4 regions of the Pseudarthrobacter siccitolerans genome follow, and region 3 is predicted to be linked to each of the others. Evidence: riboswitches for the same ligand, from Rfam matches in the RefSeq annotation. Region 3 holds a riboswitch; each other region holds the start of a gene.

Region 1 (2,192 bases), 1.6 Mb from region 3:
GACTTCATCGACATGGTGCTCGAATCCAACCGCGACCTGGTACTCCGCCGGATGGTGGAATGCCTGGGCCGTGACCGCACCAAGCACCAGGTGGCAGAAGTGACCTCGCTGGGTCTGGTGCAGATGACGCGCAAGCGGATGGGTACCGGGCTGCTCGAAGTGTTTGGCGAGCAGTGCGAAACGTGCGCGGGCCGCGGCATCGTCACCCACGACGACCCCGTGGAGCACCGCCGGGCCAACATCGTGGCCGCCGAGCACCACGTCCAGCGCTCTGACAGCAGGCCGGAAGTCCGCAGCGAAGGCAGCCGCCCCGACAGCCAGCGTCCGGACAACAACCAGTCCGCTGCCCGCCCCGACCGCAAACGGCGGCGCGGCCGCAACGGCCAGCAGCCTGAAGCAGCGCCCGCTGCTGCCGTCCAGGTACACACCGTTCACCCCGACCCGTCGGACGCCGAGCGGCACGCCAAAGCGGAAGCCACCAGGCTTGCCCTGGCCAACATCGCCGCAGCGGCGCACGCAGCGCACGTGCACGACGATGAAGTGGCCGCAGCCAGGCAACAGGCCGTGGAGAAGCCCGACGCCGATACCCGGCCGGCTGCCGTGCTCACCTTCGGCGGCGAGAAGGTCGCGTTGCCGTTCGTTGAGCACGCGGACGAGCAGCAGCCGCGGCCGGCCCTGACCCTGGACCGGCTTGCAGAGGCTTTCGCCCACCTTGGCCAGCCGGCGACGACGGAACCCGAAGCGCAGCCGGCCCAGCAGCGCGTAGAAGCACCCGAGAAGGACTACAGCGACCACACGCTGGAGCAGTCGCGGCAACGGCGGCCCCGGCGCCACCGCAGTGCCAGCCGTGCCCAGGGTGCCGCCAACGAAACCGCCGTCGAGCAGCACGAGAACGTTGCTGCCGCCGGCACGGGCCATTCCCACCAGGCCAAGGCACCCGAGCCTGCCAGTACGGGAAACACGGGCACTGCAAACACAGGCGCCGGCACGCCGGCTGCGAAGCCAGCCGACGCGCCCATCATCCTGGGCGTAGGAGTTCCGGCCTCGGAGCTCTAAAGGGTCAAGTAACGCTGACTATCACCAGGAATGCCCGGCGGGCCACCAACCGTGGCCGGCCGGGCATTCCTGTATCTGCGCTCAAGGTGTCCCGGCTGCCAGCAGAATTCAAAGCCCGGCCGGTCGCACTGTGTCACCTTCTGCCTGCCGTCGTCAAAAAAAGCTAGGCTGGGGAACCGACACGGGGTGCCGCGCAGAGAGCCGGCTGAGATCCACACCCGTTGAACCTGTCCGGCTAGCACCGGCGAAGGGATGTCTCTTGTCTGCGACTCTTGCAATGCCCACTGCCACACCGTCACCGGCTCCGGCAACCTTTTTTCTGCCCGCCGCGCCGGGCCGCCCGATACCCCGGGTGCTTTCCATTGCCGGTTCCGATCCCTCCGGCGGCGCCGGCATCCAAGCCGACCTCAAAAGCATCGCGGCCTTCGGCGGCTACGGGATGGCCGTCATCACGGCCCTCACTGCCCAGAACACCCAGGGCGTCCGGTCCGTGCACGTACCACCTGCCGGGTTCCTGGCCGCGCAGCTTGACGCCGTCAGCGACGACATCGGCATCGATGCCGTCAAGATCGGAATGCTCGGCAGCGCGGAGGTGATCGAGGTGGTGGGGGACTGGCTCCGCAAGGTTCGTCCCGCCGTCGTGGTCCTGGACCCCGTAATGGTTGCCACCAGCGGCGACCGGCTGCTGCAGGAGTCCGCCGAAGCCGCGCTGCAGGCACTCCTGCCGCTGGCGCACCTCATCACCCCCAACCTGGCTGAGCTCGCAATGCTGGTTGGCGGCGAAGTCCAGCGGAGCTGGGCCGGCGCCCTGGAGCAGGGCCGCGCCCTCTCCGCCGCCACTGGGGCTACCGTGCTGGTCAAAGGCGGACACCTGGACGGCAACGAATGCCCGGACGCCCTGGTCAACACCGCGGGCCTGCTGTCCGGGGAAGTGGTAGTGCTGCAGGGGGAGCGCGTGGCTACCCGCAACAGCCACGGCACCGGCTGTTCGCTGTCCTCCGCGATGGCAGCTGCCCAGGCGCGGCTGGGGGACTGGGAGGCCTCGCTCCGCGAAGTCAAACCGTGGTTGGCCGGCGCCCTGGAAGCGTCCGGAACGTTGGAGGTGGGCAGCGGCAACGGCCCGGTCCACCACTTCC
Region 2 (2,192 bases), 1.5 Mb from region 3:
CGAACGATCCGTCCTCCCAGCACCACGTGGGCCAACCTTTGCACCGTTTCGGGAACCTGCCGCGGATCTTCCGCGCACAGCACGACGTCGGCCCGGGCACCTTCGGTGAGCGCTTCGGCGCCGAGCCACTCCCGGGCGCCCCAACATGCCGCGTCCAGCGCGGCGGTGACGGGCAGTCCGGCGTGGTGGAGGGCCAGGATTTCGTCTCCGATCCTTCCGTGCCGGATGACGCTGCCCGCGTCCGTGCCGGCGTAGATCTTCACGCCGGCCTCGAAAGCCTCTGCCACCCGCTGGGCACGGCATTCCCACAGTGCGCGCATATGGGCGGCGTAGCGCGGGAACTTGGGCTCCGCCTGCGCCGCGATATCCGGAAAAGTGGCGATGTTGATGAGCGTGGGCACAATGGGCACACCCTGCTCAGCGAACCGCGGAAGGTGCCGCGGGAGCAGTCCGGTGGCATGTTCTATGCAGTCGATGTCCGCGTCCAGCATCTGGTCCAGCGTTTCTTCGGCAAAGCAGTGAGCAGTGATCCGGGCGCCTTCGTCGTGCACAGCCTGGACGGCGTCCCTGACGACGGCGGCGGGAAACGACGGCGCCAGGTCACCGGCGCCGCGGTCTATCCAGTCCCCCACGAGCTTGACCCAGCCGTCGCCGTCGCGTGCCTGCTTGCGTACGGCTTCGACCAGCCCGTCGGGTTCCACTTCCTCGGCGAAGCCCCGGAGATACCGGCGGGTCCTGGCGACATGCCTCCCGGCACGGATCAGCACCGGGGCATGGCGGCTGCCCTGGAGGAAGCGGGTGTCGGCAGGGGAACCCGCATCCCGGACCAGCAGCGCGCCCGCGTTAAGGTCGGTTCTTGATTGTTCTTCCGCCGTCGCTTCGTCGACGGCGCCTCCGGGTCCCAGGCCGATATGGCAGTGGGCGTCAACCAACCCCGGCAGTACCCAGCCGTCCAGGATCCTGTCCGGTTCCCCCGCCGGCCGGCGGAACGTAAGCCTGCCGTCAACGGACCAGAGCCCGCGTGCCTCGGTGTCCGGGCCGGTCAGCACGGCGCCGTCGAACTGGATGATTTCTGCCATGGATTTACCTCTTTTCCCGCCCCGACAGGCTAGCACTGCCGGATGTGACACGGGCCCCGCTCCCTGCTGTGGTAGCTTCTTGGTGACCACACGGGTGCCCTTGCAGGGGCTGAGATCGGGCTGACGCAGCCTGCGACCGTTGAACCTGTCCGGGTAATGCCGGCGAAGGAAGTGAGTATTCCTTGAGTACATCAAATGCACAGCTTAACCCTGCCCAAAACCCGTCCGGCGCGGCGGCCGGCGGCCAGGACCAGCCTCCTGTCACGCAGTCGCTGAAGAACCATTCCCTGGCGTTTATCGAAGACGAGGCGGCCGGAATCCGCGTGCCGGTCACGGAGATAGCGCTGGCGGATTCACCGAATGGCCAGCCCAACGGGCCGTTTCGCGTCTACCGCACCGCCGGGCCGGGCAGTGATCCCGTCCGCGGCCTCACCCCGTTCCGCTCGGAGTGGATCGAAGCCCGCGGCGACACGGAAACCTACGGCGGCCGCGGGCGGAACCTGCTCGACGACGGCCGCTCGGCTGTCCGCCGCGGGGCGGCCAGCGCGGAGTGGAAGGGGGCGCGGCCGGTGCCCCGCCGCGCCGTCGACGGTAAGACCGTGACGCAGATGCACTACGCACGGCAGGGTGTTGTTACCCCGGAGATGCGGTTTGTGGCGTTGCGGGAAAACTGCGACGTCGAGCTGGTTCGCAGTGAAGTAGCTGCCGGCCGGGCCATCATCCCCAACAACATCAACCACCCCGAGTCCGAGCCGATGATCATCGGCAAGGCATTCCTGGTGAAAATCAATGCGAACATCGGCAACTCGGCGGTCACCAGTTCCATCGCGGAAGAGGTGGACAAGCTGCAGTGGGCCACCCAGTGGGGTGCGGACACCGTGATGGATCTTTCCACCGGTGACGACATCCACACCACGAGAGAGTGGATCATCCGCAACTCTCCTGTTCCGATCGGGACCGTCCCCATCTACCAGGCCCTCGAGAAGGTCAACGGCGAAGCGAACGCACTGACCTGGGAAATTTTCCGCGACACCGTGATTGAGCAGTGCGAACAGGGCGTGGACTACATGACCATCCACGCCGGTGTCCTGCTCCGGTACGTTCCCCTGACGG
Region 3 (2,192 bases):
CTCACTCCTCCGGGCTGTTCCACGTATAAGGGTTCGGGTGGCGCCCGCCGTGGCGGCCCTGCTCGTACCCCTGCTGCCAGGCCATCCCGACGGCGGCCACAAGTTCCGCGAGCAGCGGGTAGTAAGGGTGGTCCGGGCCGATGAAGATCATCTCGTCCTCGGCTTTGTCCACCGCCGCCCGCACCAGGTTCTCCTCCACGGGACCGCTCATGGTGCCCTCCCCGCCAAAGCCCGACGTCAGCTCTGGCCTGATCTCTCCCCGCGTCCGATCTCACCCACGCCCGGCGTCAGTCCGCGCCCATGGAACCAAGGACTTCGCGCAGGGCCCGAACCACCATGTTGTGGTCCTCCACCTGGGGAAGCCCCGAAACAGTCACGGCGGCTACCGCGCCCACCCCCGTGACATAGACCGGGAAGGAGCCGCCGTGGGCTGCGTACCGGCTTTGATCGAACCAGGCCTGGTCTTCAATCCGTCCGCCGCGGAGCCGTCCGCGGAGCCCCACCAGCAGGGACGGCACCTCGTACCGGGCAGCGGTACGCTGTTTGGCCCGGATCCAGTGCTCGTTGTCCGGGGTGGCGCCCGGCAGGGCGACATGGAACAGGACCTGTTCACCCTTGGTGATGTCGATGGCGATGGGGAGCTGGTCCTCCTTGCCCAGTTCCACCAGCAACAGCCCCAGGTTCAGCGCATCGTCCATGGAGAACCGGGGGAACTGGAGCTCGCGGATTTCACCCTCGATCCGGGCGATGAGCGTTTGCAGGGAGCCTTCCGGCTGGGTGTCATCCGAGTCGGGATCGAACTCAGTCATATCCCGCGAATTGGCAGTCATGGCCCACAATCTACCCCTCCTCCGGTGTAAACTGGACCACGCCCATCAGGGCATTGTTTTACCTACAGAATCATTCAACGACAGGGGAGCGCCGCCGTCGGCAGTTCTGGCCATGCCAGGATCCGCAGGTGGGCGCTGAGAGTGCGGACAGCCGCAGACCCTCGAACCTGATCCGGTTAGTACCGGCGCAAGGGAGTCGAGTTCTCGAAGTGTGTCCGGCCGCGGCAGCAGCGCCGGCCGGTCCACTTTCCCCTCCTGTTCCTCAGGAGGATCGCATGGCAACAACAGCAGTAAAGAAGACCACCAGCAAGTCCTGGCGCGTTGTGGACATCGTGGTGGCAGCCTTGATCGCCATCGCCGGCGGAGTCATCTTCTGGGCCTGGTCCCAGGGGGCCGCCGCAGTCTCGGCCCCCATGAACGCCGTCTACCCGCCCCTGACCGGCCTGATCGCCGGCGGCTGGATGATCCCGGCCGCGCTGGGCATGCTTATCATCCGCAAACCGGGCGCAGCACTGTTCTGCGAGACCGTGGCCGCCACCGGTGAACTGCTGATGGGGTCACAGTACGGCGCCTCCGTGCTCTTCTCCGGCTTCGTCCAGGGCCTGGGTGCAGAGATCATTTTCGCCATCTTCGTGTACAGGAAGTTCAACCTGCCGGTATCCCTGCTTGCCGGGGCCGGCGCCGGGCTGTTTTGCGGCCTGAACGATTCCTTCGCGCCGTGGGGCTGGAACATCGCCTACTCGGGCGGGGACAAGCTGGCGTACATCATTTTCACGGCCATCTCGGGCGCCATCATTGCCGGCGCACTGTCCTGGGTCGCCACGCGCGGCCTCGCGAAGACCGGGGTCCTGAGCTCCTTCGCCTCCCGGAAGGCAGCAACGGAGCCCGTCTTCTCCTGATGACCGCTACCTCCCAGCACGGGACTCCGGTTGCGGCGCGCCCGGCCGCCATCAGCGCCCGCGGCTGGGGCTGGCGGCATGCCGGCAGGGCCAAACCCGCGGTGCGTGCCCTTGACCTGGACATCCAACCGGGGGAGCGCGTGCTCCTCCTCGGCCCGTCCGGAGCGGGCAAGTCCACCCTCCTTCATGCCTTGGCGGGGGTCCTGGGCGATGTAAACGACGACGGCGGCGAGGCGGGCGATTCCGACGAGTCCGGTTCGCTGCTGGTTGGCGGAGCCTACCCGCGCGAGCAGCGGGGCCGCGCCGGCCTCATGCAGCAGGACCCCGAGACGCAGGTGGTCCTTTCACGCGTAGGTGACGACGTCGCCTTCGGCGCGGAGAACCTTGCCGTGCCCCGGGACGAAATCTGGGCCCGCGTGCACGAGGCGCTGGCCGACGTCGGCCTGTCCCACCTGCCGCTGGA
Region 4 (2,192 bases), 1.1 Mb from region 3:
GGCGTCCAGGGCGGCAAGGAGTGAAGCGGCGGCGGCTGCCGGATCGTCGGCTTCCGTGATGGCGCGGACCACCACGATCCGCCGGGCGCCCGCTTCCACCACTTGCTCCACGTTGCCGTGGTCGATACCGCCGATGGCAAACCAGGGGACACCGCCGTCGGCCTGTCCTTCCTGCGCCGACGCGCGCGCAGCCCCGGCAGCGTACTTCACCAGCTCAAGCCCCACGGCGCTCCGTCCCGGCTTGGTGGGGGTTGCCCACACCGGGCCAACGCAGAAGTAGTCCAGCCCCGCCGGACCGGCGGCCGCGGCGAGGGCGGCGTCCACTTGCGCGGGAGCGTGGCTTGACAGGCCGATGGCCGCGTTGCCGTTGAGCAGGGTGCGGGCGGCGGCCAGGGGCAGGTCCTTCTGGCCAATGTGGAACACCGGTGCCCCGGACAGCACCGCGATGTCCGCCCGGTCGTTGACAGCCCACAGCCTGCCATGCCGCTCCGCGGTTTCCTTCAGGACGGCCAGGAGCTCCAGCTCCTCGGCGGCCTCGATGGATTTGTCCCGGAGCTGGATGATGTCCACTCCGCCGGCAAACGCGGCATCCACGAACTGCCCGAAATCGCCGCGGTCCTTCCGGGCATCCGTGCAGAGGTACAGGCGCGCCGTGCTGAGGCCATTGCTGATCTTGGTAGTGCTGAGGACATCGGTTGCGGCGGCAGGAGTGTGGGACACATTCATGGGGGCAAGCCTAGTTCCTCTACACTTGCCTCGTACTGCGGGAGCCTGCGGCAGCTGTCACAAAGCGCCGGGCTGAGAGGGCGTCAGAGCCGACCGCTTGACCTGATCCGGCTAGTACCGGCGTAGGGAAGGAGACACACTTGGGCGCACCATCCAAGCCCGGCGCAGCGGAACAGCTATCTGCGCCTGCCGGCGCCATCCGCGCCGATGTCGCCGTAATCGGCGGCGGAGTCATCGGCCACGGCATCGCCTGGGAGGCGAAACGCTCGGGACGTTCCGTGGTGCTCATCGATGACGCACCGGGCTCCGGGGCCAGCTGGGCTGCCGCCGGAATGCTGGCCCCCGTCAGCGAGCTGCACTACCAGGAGGAGGACCTCCTCGAACTGATGCTGGACGCTTCGGCCCGCTGGCCCGCATTTGTTGCCGGCCTCCGCGTCGCATCAGGTGCTGATCCGGGATACATCACGACGCCGACCCTCGCCGTGGGCGCCGACGCCGCCGACCGCCGTGCGCTGATGGACCTGCGCGCCGTGCAGCAGGCCAACGGACTCACCGTGGAACCCCTCACCGTCCGCGAAGCCCGCAAACGGGAAGCGCTGCTTAGCCCGGCCATCGCCTGCGCACTGGACACCCCGGCAGACCACCAGGTGGACCCGCGGCTGCTGGTGGACTGCCTCCGCCGCGGCCTCGCTGACTCCGGCAGCGGGAACGGAACCCGCAACGAAGGTCCCGTCAGCGGGATTGGAGGAAGCGGCACGGCAGCAGCCGGCGCCGTCGACGGCTATGCAGTGCCGGAGAAGGCACAAGCGCTGCTGTGGCAGGACGGCGCGGTTGCGGGCGTTCAGCTTGCCGGCGGGGGAACCGTGCTTGCCGGCGAAACGGTCGTGGCGAACGGGCTGCACGCTGCAGAACTGGAGTCCCTGCCCGAGGGCCTGCACCTTCCGCTGCGGCCCGTCTATGGGGACATCCTGCGGCTCGCAGTGCCCCCGCATCTGCGGCCGCTGGTGACGTCCACCGTCCGGGGGCTGGTGCATGGCGTTCCGGTGTATATCGTTCCGCGCCGGGACGGCACCGTGGTGATCGGGGCAACGCAGCGCGAAGACGCACCGTCCGCCGCCGGCGCAGTTTCCGCCGGCGGCGTCTACCAGCTCCTCCGCGACGCGCAGGTGCTGCTTCCCGCCGTCGCCGAACTTGAACTCCTGGAGTGCACCGCCCGGGCACGCCCCGGAACGCCGGACAACGCACCGCTGCTGGGCCGGGTACCCGCCCCGGACGGCGCGGGCCAGGCTGGCAAACACGTTCGCGGCCTCATCATCGCCACCGGGTTCTTCCGCCACGGCGTCCACCTGGCGCCGGCCGCCGCCGCCATCTGCCGGGACCTCCTGGACGGCCGCGAGGACCCCCGCTGGGCGCCCTTCAACCCCGCCCGCTTTGCCGGCGCCGCAACCGCCCGCGCCGCAACCACC

What was found. Region 3 has a riboswitch for thiamine pyrophosphate ahead of QFZ36_RS10915 (ECF transporter S component). Riboswitches for the same ligand answer to the same signal wherever they lie in the genome.
Region 1: it holds a riboswitch for thiamine pyrophosphate, as region 3 does, so the genes downstream of both, QFZ36_RS03660 (bifunctional hydroxymethylpyrimidine kinase/phosphomethylpyrimidine kinase) here and QFZ36_RS10915 (ECF transporter S component) in region 3, are expected to answer to the same signal.
Region 2: it holds a riboswitch for thiamine pyrophosphate, as region 3 does, so the genes downstream of both, thiC (phosphomethylpyrimidine synthase ThiC) here and QFZ36_RS10915 (ECF transporter S component) in region 3, are expected to answer to the same signal.
Region 4: it holds a riboswitch for thiamine pyrophosphate, as region 3 does, so the genes downstream of both, QFZ36_RS05560 (FAD-dependent oxidoreductase) here and QFZ36_RS10915 (ECF transporter S component) in region 3, are expected to answer to the same signal.

The regions. Positions count from the first base shown of each region.
Region 1 covers NZ_JAUSXB010000001.1:767,254-769,445, reverse strand. The annotation lists gene QFZ36_RS03665 (ribonuclease E/G) at 1-1,056, shown strand, start outside; TPP riboswitch at 1,229-1,326, shown strand; gene QFZ36_RS03660 (bifunctional hydroxymethylpyrimidine kinase/phosphomethylpyrimidine kinase) at 1,334-2,192, shown strand, end outside.
Region 2 covers NZ_JAUSXB010000001.1:859,845-862,036, forward strand. The annotation lists gene QFZ36_RS04120 (amidohydrolase family protein) at 1-1,079, opposite strand, end outside; TPP riboswitch at 1,160-1,267, shown strand; gene thiC (phosphomethylpyrimidine synthase ThiC) at 1,262-2,192, shown strand, end outside.
Region 3 covers NZ_JAUSXB010000001.1:2,328,189-2,330,380, reverse strand. The annotation lists gene QFZ36_RS10925 (hypothetical protein) at 2-211, opposite strand; gene QFZ36_RS10920 (heme-degrading domain-containing protein) at 288-830, opposite strand; TPP riboswitch at 903-1,042, shown strand; gene QFZ36_RS10915 (ECF transporter S component) at 1,106-1,729, shown strand; gene QFZ36_RS10910 (ABC transporter ATP-binding protein) at 1,729-2,192, shown strand, end outside.
Region 4 covers NZ_JAUSXB010000001.1:1,188,047-1,190,238, reverse strand. The annotation lists gene thiE (thiamine phosphate synthase) at 1-726, opposite strand, end outside; TPP riboswitch at 754-872, shown strand; gene QFZ36_RS05560 (FAD-dependent oxidoreductase) at 867-2,192, shown strand, end outside.